DNA from 3 places in the Weizmannia sp. FSL K6-0777 genome. Region 1 is predicted to be linked to each of the others. Evidence: riboswitches for the same ligand, from Rfam matches in the RefSeq annotation. Region 1 holds a riboswitch; each other region holds the start of a gene.
The links. Region 1 has a riboswitch for S-adenosylmethionine ahead of NST70_RS13260 (5-methyltetrahydropteroyltriglutamate--homocysteine S-methyltransferase). Riboswitches for the same ligand answer to the same signal wherever they lie in the genome.
Positions count from the first base shown of each region.

Region 2: another riboswitch for S-adenosylmethionine. It lies ahead of NST70_RS02075 (bifunctional homocysteine S-methyltransferase/methylenetetrahydrofolate reductase); the one in region 1 lies ahead of NST70_RS13260 (5-methyltetrahydropteroyltriglutamate--homocysteine S-methyltransferase).
Region 3: another riboswitch for S-adenosylmethionine. It lies ahead of NST70_RS14100 (sulfite exporter TauE/SafE family protein); the one in region 1 lies ahead of NST70_RS13260 (5-methyltetrahydropteroyltriglutamate--homocysteine S-methyltransferase).

Region 1 is NZ_CP151971.1:2,748,844-2,755,074, forward strand. Features, by position in the region: gene NST70_RS13240 (RNA-guided endonuclease TnpB family protein) at 1-661, opposite strand, end outside; gene NST70_RS13245 (ribbon-helix-helix protein, CopG family) at 749-889, shown strand; gene NST70_RS13250 (hypothetical protein) at 964-1,359, shown strand; gene NST70_RS13255 (Bax inhibitor-1/YccA family protein) at 1,382-2,017, opposite strand; SAM riboswitch class I at 2,168-2,271, shown strand; gene NST70_RS13260 (5-methyltetrahydropteroyltriglutamate--homocysteine S-methyltransferase) at 2,412-3,515, shown strand; gene NST70_RS13265 (OFA family MFS transporter) at 3,636-4,871, opposite strand; gene NST70_RS13270 (LytTR family DNA-binding domain-containing protein) at 5,302-6,051, opposite strand; gene NST70_RS13275 (sensor histidine kinase) at 6,011-6,231, opposite strand, start outside.
Region 2 is NZ_CP151971.1:429,773-436,003, reverse strand. Features, by position in the region: gene metH (methionine synthase) at 1-1,466, opposite strand, end outside; gene NST70_RS02075 (bifunctional homocysteine S-methyltransferase/methylenetetrahydrofolate reductase) at 1,726-3,561, opposite strand; SAM riboswitch class I at 3,629-3,730, opposite strand; partial or broken gene NST70_RS02070 (IS1182 family transposase) at 4,369-5,844, shown strand; gene NST70_RS02065 (hypothetical protein) at 5,978-6,231, opposite strand, start outside.
Region 3 is NZ_CP151971.1:2,922,617-2,928,847, reverse strand. Features, by position in the region: gene NST70_RS14110 (ATP-dependent helicase) at 1-1,019, shown strand, start outside; gene NST70_RS14105 (purine/pyrimidine permease) at 1,269-2,564, opposite strand; gene NST70_RS14100 (sulfite exporter TauE/SafE family protein) at 3,797-4,687, opposite strand; SAM riboswitch class I at 4,842-4,949, opposite strand; gene NST70_RS14095 (amino acid permease) at 5,360-6,231, opposite strand, start outside.

The DNA.
Region 1 (6,231 bases):
CTTTTGCTAATTTATCTAAGGCTTGCCGATAGTAACGTGGGTAATTGGCTTTCTTACCCTGTTCACTCTCGACATATAGACCATCCATAGCAAAATCCAAACCAACAACTTTTTGTATTTTAACTGGACGAATATCTTTCTCATATTCTGTCAAAATTGAAATGTAGTACTTGCCTGTCTTTGTTTTAGAAATAGTGCAAGATTTGATTTTATAATCAGCAGGTATCTCTCTATGCTGTTTCATTTTTATTGGCTTTTTGATTTTTGGCAGTTTGATATGACCATTTTCTAGCTTAATATTTCCGTTGACCATATTAGTTGTATAGGATTGTTTTGCTTTACGATTTTTGAACTTTGGAAAATCCGCATTTCCTTCAAAGAAATTCTTATAAGCAGTCTGTAAGTTCATTTGTGCATTTGCCAAAGCTAAAGAATCCACTTCTTTTAGGAATGGAAATTCACTTTTATATTTTGCAGGAGTCGGAAACTTTTGCTTTTTAAGCAATTCTTTATCATCCTTGAACTTTTCATACGTTTCTTTGCGTTCAGCTAACATCTTATTGTAGACAAAGCGAACACAACCAAATGTCTTAGCTAATAATGCGGATTGTTCTTTGTTTGGTAACAAACGAAACTTGAAAGCTTTGTTTTGCTTGGCCATATCAATTCACCTCACTTTGTGCGGAAAAATTTCGTATATATTGATTATATCGTAAAAAATCCGTACAATCAATATGAGGTGATAATCATGAGAGAAGAGAAAGAACGTGTAGAAATTCGTATGCCTAAGACGATATTAGAAAAATTGGAGCAATATCAAAAAGAAAATGGGATTCCAACTAGAACAGCCGCAATCTTAGAATTGTTGAGAAAAGGATTGGAAAAATAACTTTGGCTAAAGCCAACCGAAATTCATCTCCCACCTACTCATTGGTGCGATTCGCACCTTTACATTCCTTGAGGATGGGAGACTTCTTTCGGAAAGCCGTTAAAAACCGGACGGACGATTATCATGCAATTTTGTTCGAAACCCGTCTGCTCGGGCAAAAAGCGGTGTGCATCAGTGGCGAGGAAGCAGTCAAAATGTTTTATGACCCGGAAAAATTCAAACGAAACGGGGCTGTGCCGAAACGTATTCAAAAAACGTTGTTTGGCGAAAATGCGATCCAGACGCTCGATGGAAAAGAGCATCTCCACCGGAAAGCGCTGTTTTTATCGCTGATGGGGCCGGATGCGCAGCAGCATTTGGCACAAATGGTCCGGGCAGCATGGGAAGCGCGCATCCCCGAATGGGAGCAAAAAGACCGTATTGTTTTGTTTGACATCCAACATGTGAAAAAGAAAACGCCTGCCGGTTAATGGCGGGCGTTTTCTTTTTTTCTTAATCGTCGCTTCCCAAAATGCCGAGAATTTGCAAAATGTAAATAAACAGGTTGATAAAATCAAGGTACAGGCTTAAAGCCAGAAGCGGGACCATTTCCTCGGAAATGCCATGGTGCTTCATTTGGTTAAAGTCAAAAACCACATACAGGGAAAAAACAATCGCGCCAATGAAGGAATACGCGAGCATCCCGGTTGAGGTTAGCGGACTAAAAATGCTGAATATTCCGATGAAGATCAATGCCAGCAATGCGACAAGCAATGCGGTGCTTAAAAAGCCAAGATCCCTTTTGGTAACGGCCCCAATGACACCCATCACGGCAAAAATGCCGAACGTGGAACCAAAAGCGAGCAGCACGACTTCAGCACCAGCCTGGGATGCATAATAAGCCACAATCGGATATGTCGTAATGCCGGAAATAAAGGTGAAGGCATAAACGAACATATACCCGACGCTCTTTTTCCTCCTTAACCAGAAAGCGGCAATGACCATTACAATTTCCGCGACCATCAGCGGCATCATGAGCGCAGGCGGAATAAATCTTCCCGTATATAAACCCGCGGTTGCAAACAGCAGTGAAACAGCAAAGACGCCAAGCACTTTCTGGAACACAGGCCTTGATTGTACAGCCTCCATAAAACCCCTCCTTGTTTTTCTTAGTACTATTATATTTTCACATCGCCCCTGATTTCAATCTTTCCGTCCCATTTTAAAAAATAATGCGAGTGCCCTTGACAAAAATGGGCGAAACATTTAAAGTGTATTTAAACCAAATAATATTTAAAATTCTTATCCAGAGAGGTGGAGGGACTGGCCCTTTGAAGCCTCGGCAGCGGTCTTTTTTTAAAGAACTGTGCCAATTCCAGAAAGCAATTGCTTGAAGATAAGAAGAGCGGACGGTTCTATTTTGCAATCCAAACCTCTTCTTATTGCCGAAGAGGTTTTTTTTTGATGGGCCTATGCAGTTAAAAGCAATTTCTTTCTGCGCACAGCAGCTGTTTAAAAAAATATGCAGAAAGAGGGAATCATGATGACAAAAACATTAACAAAAGCGCCGTACAGAGCAGACATTGTCGGAAGTTTTTTGCGCCCGGCCCGGCTGCACGATGCGCGGGAAAAATTTGCAGCGGGCACCATTTCGGCGGAAGACTTGCGTGCAATTGAAAATGAAGAAATCCGCCGGCTTGTCGACAAACAACTTGAAGCCGGCCTTGAAGCAGTAACGGACGGGGAATTCCGGCGAAGATTCTGGCATACGGATTTCATGGAGCATTTGAACGGGGTGGAAGGGTATGTACCGAACCATGGATACCGGTTTGTTGGCATTGAAACAGAAGCTTATGACGTCCGGGTAACCGGAAAAATCTCCTTTAACCCGGACCATCCGCACATAAAAGATTTTATTGCGCTGAAAGAAATCGCCGGGGACAGGGCGATTGCGAAAATGACCATTCCAAGCCCGAATCAGTTTTTCAATGCCGGGATCCGCAATGAAGACATTTACCCGGATCTTGAAGAATACACAAATGATATTATCCAAACTTACCGGGATGCGATCAAAGCTTTTTATGATGCCGGCTGCCGCTACTTACAGCTGGATGATGTCTATCTTGCCGGCCTGTGTGCACCGAAACTGCCGTTTACAGACAGTGACCTCAAGAGGGAAAGATTGATTGATCTCGCTTTACATGTAGCTAACAGCGTACTGGAAGGTAAGCCCGATGACCTGACCATCACAACCCATCTGTGCCGCGGCAACTACCAGTCGAAATGGGCTTTTGAAGGCCCATATGATAAAATTGCCCCGAAAATCTTTGCAAACGAAAAAGTAGACGGGTTTTTCCTTGAATACGACGATGAGCGTTCCGGCGGATTTGAACCGTTAAAATACATTCCGGAAGGCGGACCGAAAGTCGTGCTTGGCATTTTTACATCGAAAAAGGGCGAACTTGAAGATAAGGAACTGATCAAAAAACGAATTCAGGAAGCATCCAGGTATGTACCGCTCGAACAGCTTTGCATCAGCACTCAGTGCGGCTTCTCCTCCACCCACCACGGCAATCTTTTAACAGAAGAACAGCAGTGGGAAAAAGTAAAATATATTGTGGATACCGCAAAGAAAATTTGGGGATAAACCGGAAAAACCCGCTGGGCAGCCAGCGGGTTTTTTATCCGTCAGGACCGTGATTCAAGCACGAATCCCTTTTTCTTTTCATACAAGCTGTTTGTTCATAATTGAAGCGCACAGCCAGCTTTAATGCGAATGCTGGGCACGACCAACACTCCGTCGAACCCCGTGTGTGCGGGCTGCTTCTTCAGCCGGTGATTTAATGAAAAGCGTAATCGCAAAAGAGATCAGGCAGAGAATCGTGATCGCATGGAATGTCGGCATAAAGCCCCCGAGAAGAGAAGCAATGACCGATCCGGATAATGCGCCGATGCCGAACCCTTGGTAAATCACTGAATAATTGGCGCTTTGATTTTTCAGACCGAAGAAGTCTGAAATAATAGCCGGAAATACGGTGACATTTCCGCCGAAACCGAAAGCAATCGCTGCAACACAGATAAAGAACAAGGCGAAATTTAAGTGGGCATAGCTTAAAACGGAAACCGCAATGGCCGTTGCAAGCAGCGTCCCTGATACCACTTTCATTCTTCCAACATGGTCTGATAAACCGCCGAGAATGAGCCGTCCGATTGTGTTAAAAACGGCAATGAGTGCAACTGCATTGCTGGCCGTCGCAACATCCAGCCCGACAAGCCTCGTGCCAATGTCTTTTACAAGGCTGATCAGATACAAACCACTCATACATGCAGTGAAGAATACGATGAATAAAAGGTAAGCTTGTTTCGTTTTGAGCATTTCTTTGATGGTAAAATCTTTTCCGGCCGGTTGTTTGGATACAGTACCGGATGTGGTTGCATTTTCTGCTTCTTTCAAGAGGAAAGATCCGCCGGTGATCATGACAATCGCAATCACTCCCCAGCAAAGGAAAGCCTGTGTGACGCCAAACGAACTGAGGACGGCACCGTTTATAAACTTAAATACCAGGCTGCCAGTCCCGTACGCCCCGACGGAGATGCCTGAAACGAGGCCTTTTTTATCCGGAAACCATTTCATTAAATTGGATAAAGTCGTGATGTAAGCTGTCCCGTCAGCATAACCAACGATAAGCCCTGCCAACAGATAGAGCATCCAAAGTGTAGGTGCAAATGCACTCAAGATTAATCCTGCGCCAAGCAAAATGCCGGAAAAAGCAACCAAGCGGCGCAAACCCCATTTTGCCTGTAATTTTGTGGCAAACAATGTCGATACCGCAAGTGCCAGGCTTAAAATGGAAAATGTCGTCGATACGGCACTCAATTGCCATCCAAATTTATCAACAAGCGGCTGGTTAAACAAACTCCAAGTATAAACCGTCCCAAGCCCCATTTGCACAATCATCGTCCCCAATACAATCAGGCTGCGGTTTGCTTTTTGTTCTAACATGTCCGGTTCCTCCCGTTTCTTCTGTCCTTTTCTACAGCTCAAATTATAGTACGAAAATAAGGAGGGAACGCATTTTCGGAACGAGAATGCTTTAAAAAGGAATAAACGGTATACAAAAAGGAATGGACGGCATAGGATCAACCGCTTCCTGAAACTTTCGCGCTATATGTCCATTCAAGATGGCATATGGATAGATGCAGACATGCCAACTTTTATGCGCAAACGGTATGACCGGAAGCAAGCCATGACCGCTTTTTCAGTGCAACCCCTTGGAGGATGGCCTATCGGAAAGCAGGCATTCTAACTTTTCATGTGCGAACGACCGCAGTGCGCAAAACAGACCATGCTTATTTTGTCACGCCCGTCCTGGAAAAACAGGAAAAGCCGGCATGCACTTTTCGTGTTCATGCCGGCCGCTTTTCACTTTCGTTTAAAAATGCATCAGCGCTTTAAACTGTTTCACATTTCTTCTGCTTACCGGAATTTCCGCATCCATCCCGTTTAAGCGGAGTAAATACGTTTGATTGAACCACGGCACAATTTCCCGGATTTTTGTTAAATTCACTAGATAAGAACGATGGCAGCGAAAGAAAAGATCCTCAGGCAAAAGAGACTGGAACTCTGATATCGCCATGGGCATTTCAAACGTTTCCTGTTGTGTATAAACAAGCGTGATTTTCTCCTGGGCGGCGCAGTAAAAAATATCGTTTGCATCCGCCACAATAATTTTCTCGCCCTTGCGCAAGTTCACCCGCTCTTTCCGGTGCAGCCCGCCGTTTCGCGGCACAGCCCCTTCTTCCCCCAGCAATGAATGCTCTCTTTTATACGCAGCCTCGAGCCTTTTCAACATGGCGGCAATTCTTTTTTCTTCATACGGTTTTAAAATATAATCAAATGCTTCTAGTTCAAAAGCCTGGACGGCGTGTTCCTTATAAGCCGTTGTAAAAATAATATACGGTTTATGCGCAAATTTGCTGATGCTGCCTGCCAGCAGCATGCCATCCAGGGAAGGAATATTAATATCGAGAAAAATCGCATCTGTTTCATGTTCCTGCAAAAATTTCAACACATCCAGCCCATCTTCAAAACAATCGGTAATTTCAATCTCACTGTACGTTTCAATCAAATACGCCAATTCTTCACGTGCCGGTATTTCGTCTTCCACTATAATGGCTTTCATATTCTCCCACCTTCGGAACCTCAAAATAAACTTCTGTTCCGGGATTCAGCCTTCTAATGACCAGACCGTTTCCATAAATCAGTTTGACACGGCGATGGACATTATAAAGGCCAATCTGTGTGACCGGCATATTATCCTGATAAACATGCTCAATCACTTCTTCCGGAATGCCTGCCCCTG
Region 2 (6,231 bases), 1.3 Mb from region 1:
TACGTATCGACGAGCAGATCATAAGAGCGGCGCGCAATCTCAAGTTTCCGTTCGGCAGTGACAGCCATCCCCTCTTCATCGATCGTGCCGACGACAACGGCACCCCCGTATTTTTTGAGGAGCGGCACGACTTTTTCAAACCGTTCCGTACCGTTTTCAAGGTTAATGGAATTGACAATGCTTTTTCCCTGGCAGTATGTAAAAGCTTTTTCGATTACGTTTTCGTCTGTGGAATCGATCATAAACGGCACTTTCACTTTTTTCACGGCGATCGAAATAAAATTTTCCATATCGCTGATTTCATCGCGGTCCGGATCGGCGAGGCAGATGTCGATGATCTGTGCGCCATTTTTAACCTGTGTGCGGGCAATTTCACTTGCTTCTTCCCATTTGCCTTCCGCGATCAGGCGCCGGAACTTGCGCGAGCCGATGACGTTTGTGCGTTCGCCGACAAAAATCGGACGGGTGGACGGGTCATCGTAAATAAATGGTTCGATGCCGGAGACGGCGTGGTGTTCTTGTTTTGCAGGCTGGCGCGGCGGGAGCCCGGCAAGTGCTTCATTCAGTGCTTTGATATGGGCAGGTGTTGTGCCGCAGCAGCCGCCTGCGATGTTGAGCCAGCCTTTTTCGGCGAAGCCTTTCATTTTGACAGCGAGCGATTCCGGTGTTTCGTGGTAATGCCCTTCTTCGTCGGGAAGCCCGGCGTTCGGGTAGCAGCTCACTGCCGTTTTGGCGAGCCCCGCGAGTGTGCGGATCGAGTCGGCCATGAACTCCGGGCCGGTCGCGCAGTTAAGCCCGACTGCGGCCGGCTGCATATGCTCGACGGAAATGTAAAATGCTTCAATGTTCTGACCAGCAAGCGTTGTGCCCATCGGTTCGATGGTGCCGGAGATGAGAAGCGGCAGTTTTTTTCCGGTTTCGTTGAATGCATCCGTAATGCCAAGAAAAGCGGCTTTGACGTTCAGCAAGTCCTGCGATGTTTCGAGGAGAAGCACGTCGGCGCCGCCTTTTATGAGCCCGCAAGCCTGTTCCTGGTAAGCGGTTTTGAGCGCGTCAAAAGTGGTGCCGCCTGTGACGGAGAGCGTCTTTGTTGTCGGACCCATCGAACCAGCGACAAACCGCAGCCGGCCGGGTGTGGAATATTTTTCGGCAGCCTGCTTGGCGATGCGCGCGGCTTCGATGTTGATTTTTTCAGCAAGGTGCCCGAGGCCGTACTCGTTAAGAACGATGGACGTTGCGCCAAAGGTATTAGTTTCGATGATATCGGCCCCCGCCTCGAGATATGCTTCATGGATCGAGCGGATGATATCGGGCGCTGTGAGATTCAAGTATTCATTGCAGCCTTCGTATGCTTCGCCGCCAAAATCCGCCGCGGTAAGGTGTTGCTGCTGGATCATCGTCCCCATCGCCCCGTCAAGGATGAGAATGCGGTTTGCAAGCTGCTGTTCAAATAACGTTTGCCCCATGAAAAATTCCCCCTTTGGTTGTACGTTTGATATTGAGATTGCGACGTACGGTAACATTTGGTACCTGGCTGGGTCGCGTTCCGATGCTGGCGGCGCCGGTGCCACTTTTGATTGAGTTTAAAGTGCATGCATCTCGCCGGGGCTGAAGCCGGCCAAGGTTTCGTTTTGCCTTCTTGAGCTCTTTTCTTAATCTTGCAATTGGACAGTGCTATCAAAGTTTCACTTTAATGAATCCGCCTGTACTTTTTTCGTTGCAGTCTCAGACAATGCCTGCGCCTTGCACTGCTGTTTTTTCGTGGATATAGCGCGTGCATTCCACCGTCAGTTCGTAGCGTTCGAGCGGCGTAATTAAGTAAATGCCGTTGAAATAGCCGAGGGCCGCGTCGATCAGGGTACGGCTGATCGCAAGGCTTTCTTCACGCGCTTTCGCAGGGTCGCCATTTGTTTTTTCCATCGCCGCCAAAATTTCATCCGTCAGTTTGATGCCCGGCACTTCATTGTGCAGAAAGACCGCGTTCCGGTAGCTGGTAAGCGGCATAATGCCAAGATAGATCGGCGCGTCCAAATGCTTCGTTGCTTCATGGATTTGCTCGATTTTTTCCGTGCTGAACACAGGCTGGGTGATAAAATAATCGGCACCGTGGCGGATTTTGCGCTCCAACCTCCCGACCGTTTTATCAAGATTGCGGACGTTCGGGTTAAATGCAGCCGCGACGGAAAAATTCGTTTTCCTGTGAAGCGATTTGCCGGAATGGGAAATGCCATCATTGAATTGCTTGATCATTGCGATCAGTTCCATGGATGACAAATCGTATACGCTCGTCGCTCCCGGGAAGTCGCCGATTTTTGTCGGATCCCCCGTGATGGCAAGCACCTGGTCAATCCCGAGCGCAGCAAGGCCCATTAAGTGCGACTGCAGCCCGATCAAATTACGATCACGGCATGTAATATGAACAAGCGGCCGGATGCCATGTTTCTCTTTTAAAATTGAAGCAATCGCTGTGTTGCTGATGCGCGGGCTTGCAAGCGAGTTGTCGGCCATTGTCAAGGCATCGATGCCGGCGTCGTGCAGCGCTTTTGCCCCTTCAAAAAAGCGAGTCGTGTTCAGAGTTTTCGGCGTATCCAATTCGACAATGACAGAGCGGCGCTTTTTTACGATTTCATGCAACGGTGGTTCGTGCTGCGCCGGGGCGGCTGCGATTTCAATTTTCGGTGGGCGGACCGTTTTTTCTGTGACAGGCAAAAGCCCCTGCACCCCGTCTGCGATTGCTTTGATGTGAGCTGGGGTCGTGCCGCAGCAGCCGCCGATCAGGCGCACACCCTGTTCGACCAGTTTTTCGGCGCATGTTTTAAAATAATCGGCGTTATTTGTGAACGTGAACCGGCCTTCCTCGTAATCTAAAAGACTCGCATTCGGGTATGCGGACAAAAAGGCACGCTTCGGTATCGGGATTTCTTCGAACGCCTGGATCATGTGGTGCGGGCCGAGCCGGCAGTTCAGGCCGGTCACATCGGCGCCGCGGTTTTCAAGTTCCTTGAACGCGTCGCGGACCGGGGTTCCGTTTTGGAGCACGCCCGGTTCGATAAGCGAGAACTGGGCGATGACCGGGACATCCGCTTCTTTTTTCGCAATGTCAACGACCGTATACAGTTCTTCCGCGTCAAAATACGTTTCCAAAAGCAGGGCATCAACTCCTTCGTCCAGGAGGTGAAAAATCTGCTCGCGGAACGTGCGCTTGATTTCGGCAAGTGTTGCTTCGGTTTTGCGCTGGCCGCGGATGCCGCCGACCGTGCCGAGTATAAATGTGTCACGGTTTGCCGCTTCTTTTGCGATCTGGACAGCCGCTTTGTTGATATCTTTTACTTTTTCTTCCAGGCCATACTGTGCCAGCTTGATATAGTTGGCGCTGTACGTGTTTGTCTGGATGACCGATGCGCCTGCTTCGATATAGGCGCGGTGGATCGCGTGGATGTCTTCCGGATGGGTCAGGTTGAATGACTCATAACATGTGTCGGCGCCGTATGCATATAGCAGTGTCCCCATTGCCCCGTCTGCAACAAGGATGCGGTTTTTTAACGTTTCGAGAAGGTTCAAATTTTTACACTCCCTTTGAATGATATGAAAAAAGCCTCCCAGAAAAGGAGGCAAGATGACAACATTCTCCTTATCTTTTCAGGTATACCTGTTGGATTTAGCACCGTGCCGTATGGGCTGGTTGCTGAGGTTTCATCGGGCCAAGTCCCTCCGCCTCTCTTGATAAGGCTATTCGATTGAACGTACTTAAAATTTTGACTTATTTATACTTTACACTTTGCCGGGTGACATGACAAGGGGGAAATTGAAATTCATATTGGATGCGGTTTCGTCCCTTTTGTCTAATTGGCTTTCTTTTGCCTTTTTGAGCCCTCCAAAAGGACAATTTGCTCCCGGTACGGCTTTCTTTTGTCTTTTTGAACCCTCCAAAAGGACAATTTGCTCTTGGTCCAGCTCTCTTTTGTCTTTTTGAACTCTCCAAAAAGACAATTTGCTCCTGGTCCGGCTTTCTTTTGTCTTTTTGGGCCCTTCAAAAAGACAATTTGCTCTTGGTCCGGCTCTCTTTTGTCTTTTTGAGCTCTCCAAAAGGACAATTCGCCCCTGATCCGACTCTCTTTTGTCTTTTTGAGCCCTCCAAAAGGACAATTCGCCCCTGATCCGACTCTCTTTTGTCTTTTTGAGCCCTCCAAAAGGACAATTTGCTCCCGGTACGGCTCTCTTTTGTCTTTTTGAACCCTTCGGGACCACTGAAAAAGTCAATCTGAAAATTCAAAATAATTATATGTACAATAAATTGAAAAAAATACCCCCAGTATTTGGTATAATAAAGTTATACTACAAACCAAAACCAAACTGGGGGTATCTATCATGCTTAAAGAAAAAGATAATCAATTAAGCATCTATTCCATATTATACGATAAAATTCCTGAAAATCATACACTTAAATTATTAAGAGATGAAGTGGATTTTAGTTTTATCAATAAAATGCTTGAAAAAACTTACTGTAAAGAATATGGAAGGCCAGCAAAAGAGCCCGAACTTATGGTTAAAATCTTGGTGTTACAAAAACTCTATGACTTATCTGATGAGAAAGTTATAGAAAATTGCTCATTAAACCTTGCATATATGTATTTTTTAGGAATCAATCCGGAAGACGACCTCCCTCACCCAAGTCTTTTGGCAAAATTTCGTAAAAGTAGATTAGAAGGCAATCTCACTATAGATGAAATTATTATTGAAATCATAAACCAATGCATTGAAAAAGGAATTTTACAAAAGGTTTCTGGTATAACGATTGATTCCACTCATACAGAAGCCAACACCAAAAAATATAGACCGGAACGAGTCATGAAACAATTAGCGAAAAAAATCTTTAAAACCGTTAAAGAAGAAAACGGAGAAATACCAAGTGAAATCAACCAAGAAATCCCTGATTATAAAGAAATAGAAAACCATGATGAAGCTAGAAAAACAATGAAGTCCTATCTTGAAGAAACGGTATCAAAGGTAGAAGAACTAGTTGAACTGGAGAAAGCACCTGAAACAAAAGCACTCGTTAATAATGCGAAAGAAATTTTAGCAGACCCGAAGTTTATGGAGCAAAAAGGGGTACGATCGATTGTCGACCAAGAAGCGAGAATAGGGTATAAAAGCAAAAATGATCCTTTCTTTGGTTATAAAACGGAATTTATGATGACAACAGAAGATCGAATGATTACAGCTGTTCATACTGGTAATGGAGCTTATGTGGATGGAACGAAGTTTGATGAATTATTAGAGTTAACCAAGAAAACGAGAATAAAAATACCAGAAGTATATGGTGATAAAGCCTATTTTAAAAAGCCAATCTTAGACAAAATCTCTGAACTTAAAGCAAAGGCATACATCCCTGTAAGTGAAGCTGCATATCGCATAGACGAAGAAAGATTCAGTTATAACAAAGATTCTGACGAGTGGTTCTGTAGTCAAGGAAACAAAACAATCAAAAAGAAACACTATATAAGAAAATGTGGAAAAGAAACGTATAATTACTATTTTGACAGAGAACAATGTAGAAATTGCCCAATGCGAGAAGTTTGCATAACCGGAAAAACAGTCGGAAAAGTATTAGGGGTCGGAATCAACACCCCAGAATTTTATGAGTATAGTCAACAACAGAAATCGGAGGGATTTAAAGAGAAGTATAAAAAAAGAGCATGCCAAGAAGGGAAAAATGGCGAAATGAAGAATTTCCACGGGTTAGATCGTGCCAAATGGTACGGTCTAAAAAGCATGGGCTTACAAGCCAAGCTAACAGCCTTGGCAGTAAATTTAAAGAGGATAGCCGCCATACTATCCTCTAAAAAGGCGAATTATAGCCAAACATTTGTCATTTTTACTAATTTCTATGGTAAAGAGTACCATTTACAGAAAATTTCTTACACTACACAGCAAATTTTACATAAAAAAATGGCTTTTTTCAGTGGTCACGAACCCTTCAAAAAGACAATTTGCTCCCGGTACGGCTCTCTTTTGTCTTTTTGAGCTCTCCAAAAGGACAATTTTCTCTTGGTACGGCTCTCTTTTGTCTTTTTGAACCCTTCAAAAAGACAATTTGCTCTTGGTCCGGCTTTCTTTTGTCTTTTTGAGCCCTCCAAAAGGACAATTCGCCCCTGATCCGACTCTCTTTTGTCTTTTTGAGCTCTCCAAAAGGACAATTTGCTCCTGGTCCAGCTCTCTTTTGTCTTTTTG
Region 3 (6,231 bases), 170 kb from region 1:
TCAAAGATACCGACAATCGCTTTTTTTCTCACTGGGTTGTCCAGGATATTTTGAATGTGATGCGGCTCACGTTTACCGATAAACGGGCGGATATCCTCGCGCAGGTCCATTCGAAATTGGACGGTTATATTACGAAACAACAGATGGAAGCGGTAAAGGGGATCCATAATAACCAGTCTGTTTTTGACAATTTGGTGCGTTATGCAAATTTGAAGGATTACCAGGTCCAAAAAGTACGTAAAGTAAAGGAGACGCTCCGGGAAATGCGGGGCATGCCGCCGCTGGATGCGATTCAAGTCATCCGCGACAGGCTCGGCTATGAAAAAGCCCTCGAAAACATGTGCAAGAAATTCGGATTCCGGAAAGAGTATTTGATTGGCGTTTTAAATACGCTCGAAGACATTGCGGACACGCTTGTGACAATGGAAGAGTTTGCTGCAAGGCTGAAGCACTTGGCGCACATTTTAAAAACGGCGAAAGGGAACAAAGGCCGGCATGCTGTGACGCTTTCGACGTTCCACAGTTCAAAAGGTTTGGAGTTTGAAAAGGTGTATATGATTGACTTGGTTGATGGGATCATTCCGGGTAACGATGAAAAAGAAGATGATTTACTGATGGAAGAATCGGTCCGTCTTTTTTATGTGGCAATGACGCGCGCGAAAAAGTCACTGGAAATGGTCAGCTATGAAAAACGCAACGGAAGCCGGGCAATGGACTCACCGTTTGTGGCAGCGGTGAAGGGAATTGTCAACAGTGTTGAAAAGGCCGGAAAAACAAAGCCAGACATAGAAGTTGCCCGAATCGGCAAAAAGACGGTCTCCATCCCGCAGAACCCGAATGCCATTAAGGACGCATCCGCTTTTGTGGCCGGTAAAAAAATCCAGCACCGTGTGTTTGGTCATGGTGAAATTGTTGATATTGATGGTGACACCCTTGCCATCCGGTTTGAAAAACGGACGATAAAACTGTCTGCCCTCACCTGCATCGAAAAAGGGCTGCTCGAGGAAGCCGATCTGTAATCGTGTGTGGAAAAACGGAAGCGGATATAAAAAATGCCGGGAATTTCCCGGCATTTTTTATATCCCTGACCGCCGCAACAGGCTCACGTTGTACGGAGGCAAGGGATTCGGCGATCAAGTCCTGTGCCCCTTTTTATTGAATTGGAACGCCCCAGGCCATTTGGATGACTGCAACAAAGGTGCCAACCGGCGGGATCCCGTGCAAATCGGAGCAGGAAATTCTTTGCTGTTTGGCAGCATTCCCAATTTTTACTGCTCGCGGATGCTGTTTTCTTGCAGTTTTCTTTTTTTCCTCCAAATCAGCAGCTGTTCTGTCAAAATGCCGACCACAGATCCAAGGATTAAGCCGTTGTTTAAAAAAGTAGCGATCATCATTGGCAAATGTTCGGTCGCATGAGCCGGCAAAAACATCGCCCCGATTCCGACCAGGAAGGAGATGCCTGCTGTTGTGTGGGCAATCTCTTTGTCCGGGCTTTTTTCAAGATCATTTAAGGCAAGGCCAACCAATTGTGTGAAGACCACAAAGGTAACGGCATAACCAACCGGCGCGGGAATCGCAGACATGATATGCACGAGCGGTGGCAGCAGAGCAATGATGGAAACGAAACAAGCACCATACAAAAATGGTTTCAGCACTTTTATACCGGTTTGTGCAACATAGCCTGCCGCTGCTGCAATCGGAACCGCACCGACAGCGGAAAAGATGCCGGCAAGCAGCTGGTTGATGCCGGATATGAACAGACTGCTCCGCACCCGCTCTTGGCGGACTCCCGTCACATTTCCCATGACGCGCACAGACGTAATCATATTCGCAGTTAACAAAAGCCCGATGAATACACCGGTTGTGACGGCACCGGAATCAAAACGCGGTTTTCCAAAATCAAACACAGCGGGAAGAGAGAACCAGCTTTCCCCAAATGTAATAGCCGGTGCTTCACCGAAAAGCGCGAACAAAATCCAGCCGCAAATCAAGCCGAGCATGATCGAATATTGCTTGACCCACGGTTTCTTTACATGGCCAAAATAGAATGTAAGCAATACGGTGACAAGGCTCAAAACAGCAACAAGCGGCCGGACTTCCTGATGGGCACCCGTAATGCCGAGCATCCCTTTCATAAAAGAGCCGCTCAACTGCAGCACCAACAACAGCAAATAAATAAATGTCACTACCGGCGTAAACAGTTTATTTAATTGGTCCACAAGTCCGGTAAAAGCGAGCAGGAAGAAAAAGATGCCGGTTACAATCAGTGCGCCTGCCAAATATTGCAGAGATTCAGTGCTTGAACTATACAAGCTGCCGACAAGCCCTGCATAAATGGCAAACACGCTCCACCACAACCCGGCCGGCCCTTCATTGATGGGCATTCTGTGGCCGAAAATTCCTTGCAAAAGGCCGCCGATCCCGAGTACAAAAAGCGTCCGCTGCACAAACAGGGCAGTCTCACCTGCACTGAAATGGAAAGCATCCGCAATGGCAATCGGGGCCGCGATCGACCCGGCGATCATAAATGCCATCCATTGCAGCGACGAAATCAATGTTTTCATAGACACACCGTTCTTTCCGTTCAAAAAATGGAAAATACCAGTAAATATAATTATAGCAAAACAGGTTTTACATTTTAAACATAATACACTTTGCGGACGAGGGAGGGATAGCGGGCATGGCGGATAGCGGCATAAACAGGGGTTGCAAACCGGACGGGGCGCGGGTTAAGCCATGTTTTTTGCCTCTATTTAAATGATATATATGTGGCAGGGGCTAAGCTATGTTTGGATCCGCAAAAAATTTCTGGGCGATCTTCATGCAGAACGCTTTTTGTTTGTCACTAAAAGAGTTGCGGCTGCCTTTACTTAGGCATGCTATCTCGAAAAAAATTATGATGGATAATTTTTGCTGGTGCTACGTGGTAGCGGCATGGCCGGTTATGTTGAGGAAGCGAGGTCAAAAGGTGTTGTTTCTTAACATAGAGCGCGTCTACGTTAAGAAAGCGAGCGAAAATAGCTTTGTTTCTTAACATAGAGGTCGGCTACGTTAAGGAAGCGAGCGAAAATTGCGTTGTTCCTTAACATAGAGTACGTCTACGTGAAGAAAGCGAGAAAAAAAGGTGTTGTTTCTTAACATAGAGGCTGTCTACGTAAAGGAAGCGAGGTAAAAAGACATTGTTCCTTAACATAGTGCACGTCTACATTAAGGAAGCGAGCAAAAAAAGTGTTGTTTCTTAACATAGAGCCCGTCTACGTTAAGAAAGCGAGCAAAAAAGACGTTGTTCCTTAACATAGAGTCCGTCTACGTTAAGGAAGCGAGGTCAAAAGGCGTTGTTCCTTAACATAGAGCCCGTCTACGTAAAGGAAGCGAGCGAAAAAGGTGCTGTTCCTTAACATAGAGCCCGTCTACGTTAAGGAAGCAAGCAAAAAAGACGTTGTTTCTTAACATAGAGTGCGTCTACATTAAGGAAGCGAGGTAAAAAGACATTGTTCCTTAACATAGAGCATGTCTACATTAAGGAAGCGAGAAAAAATTATATTGTTCCTTAACATAGAGGCCGTCTACGTTAAGAAAGTTCGGTAAAAAGATGTTGTTTCTTAACATAGAGGTCGTCTACGTAAAGGAAGCGCGGTAAAAAGACGTTGTTTCTTAACATAGAGCGCCTCTACATTAAGGAAGCGAGCAAAAAAGGCACTGTTCCTTCAAATAGAAGCGTCTATGTTCATTCTTTGCCAAAATTTGTTTGGGTAAAAACAATCCGGGCAATGGATCCCTTGCCCGAAAACATTCCTTATTCTGTGACGCTTACGCTGGCGCTGGCAACTGCCCGTTTGTGTCTTCTGATTGTATAGAAAATGAGGATGGCCCATATTGCCGCAATGGCTGTATAGGTAACGCCGTACCAGCCGCTACCGGCGCCCGCCATTTTTAATAAAGTTTGCACGTTGCTGAACACAATCATGCCGCTGACAATGACAGCCAGCAAATGAGCCGGTAAAATTTTAACCAGATAGGCTGCAATCGGCGCGGCGATCAGGCCGCCAAGCATGAGGGCGATCGTCCAAATCCAGTTAATTTGCATAGCGCCGAGGGATAAGAGGAAACCGATGCTTGATGCCAAGGATACAGCAAATTCACTAGTATCCACCGAGCCGATCACTTTCCGCGGTTCGATGTCATTTCTGGACAGCAAAGCCGGTGTGGCGATAGGGCCCCAGCCGCCGCCCCCCGTTGCATCAAAAAATCCTGCGACAAAGCCAAGTGGGATAAAAAATATGTTTGACCTGGTTTGCTTTTTGACTTTCGACGCCCCGCGCGTATTGAACAGAAACCGGGTAAGAATATAGAGGCCAAGGGCGATCAGAAAAATAGAAATGTACGGTTTTAATGTGCTTGCAGGAAGATGGCTAAGCACGGTTGCCCCGAGAAAGGCGCCGACAGCTCCAGGTACAACCAGTTTCCAAATGATCCCTTTATCGACATTCCCAAATTTCATATGTGAAACTCCGGAAGCCGCCGTTGTAAAAACTTCCGCCAAATGCACAGAAGCTGACGCGACAGCCGGCGCAATCCCGAAAGCTAGCAAAAGTGAGGTTGAAGTCACCCCGTAACCCATTCCAAGAGATCCATCCACCAATTGCGCGGCAAGGCCGACAAGTGCTAAGACAATTAATTTTTGCATGTTCAAGTTCCTCGCTTTCTTCATTCATAAATTTAATTCATCCTGATGTAGAGGAATTATACGCATCAGGGCCTATCCTGGTTCAAACGGCCGGCCTTGCAGAAATAAAAAACTTTCCGCCATTTTTACGGAAAGACAGCGAGTAAAGGATAAGCGCTTATCTTTCAAAATGGTACCCATTTTGCTGGAATTGGCACCTTGCTGCTCGCTGCAGGTTGCCGGACTTCATCGGGCCAGATCCCTCCGTCGCTCTTGATAAGTTATTTGTTGTTTAAAATTTTATCAGAAAATAAATGGAAGTCAATATAATTATTGCAAGTTTTTTTATCGGATTTATCCGAATGGAGGGATAAAGAAAAAAACTCCCTATCAGATCACGCTCTGTCGGGAGTTTTTTTTCTTTACGCTGATTGGTTTTTTTAAAGCAGGTTCAGAACCAGGCGGGGCATCATGGCCGCTTTCATTTGCTTCACAAAACGAAAAAGAGTCCAAACGGGTTGGCGTGCCGCCCATTCTGGCAGTTTGACACGCCGTGCACACCGTGTCTGTCCTCTCACCGCCAAGGGAACCGGTTTTATCAACACCGCTTGTTTGTGCTCGCTTATCGCGCAGTTGTATTTCTGTCCTCTCCCTGCCCAAAAGACCGGTTTTATCAACACAGCCGGCTGGAGCCTATTCCTTTCCTTTGATTCTCAGTGACAGGACGACGAGCACGATTAAAATAGCAAGGCAGACGCTTATTCCAATCGGGTTTCCGCCGCCCAGCAAAAAGGACAGGAAAATGCCTGCCAGTGCAAGCAGCGCAATCCAGACCATGAAAGGATACCCTTTTACACGGAAGGAAGGCAATTTTGCATACGACTTCCGGAGCCGCAGTTCGGCTGCGCAGATGGCGATCCAAACAAGGACGACGGTAAATCCCGGGATGGTCATCAAATAGCTGATGACCTCATTCGGCGTAAGATAGGCCAGAATCACGCCGGCTAAAATAAACAGTGAGGTCAGCAAAATACTAATGAGCGGGACGCCTTTCCGGGAAATTTTTAAAAAGGCGTGCGGCGCTTCTCCGGACTGTGCCATGTTAAACAGTGTGCGTGAAGTGGCATAAATGCCGGAATTGGCGGCAGAAAGAACGGCCGTCAAGAGCACAAAATTCATCACATGGGCGGCAGCGGGGATCCCTGTGCGGCTGAATACCTGTACAAACGGGCTTTCCACGGAAGAAACCTGATTCCACGGGACAATGCCACAAATGACCAGGATTGGCAAAATATAAAAAAGCATGACACGAATAACGGTCTGTTTAATCACACGCGGCAACACTTTCTCGCTGTCTTTTGTTTCCGAAACGGTAACGCCGATCAGTTCCGCCCCGCCGTATGAAAACATAACGATCAGAAAAGCATTGAACGTACCGTGAAGCCCGTTCGGAAAAAAGCCGCCGTGCGCGGTATAGTTGGACAGCGTGGAAGATGTCCCGGGGAATAAACCGAATAAAATCAGCGCACCAAGCAGGATAAAAACGATCAACGTGATAATTTTAA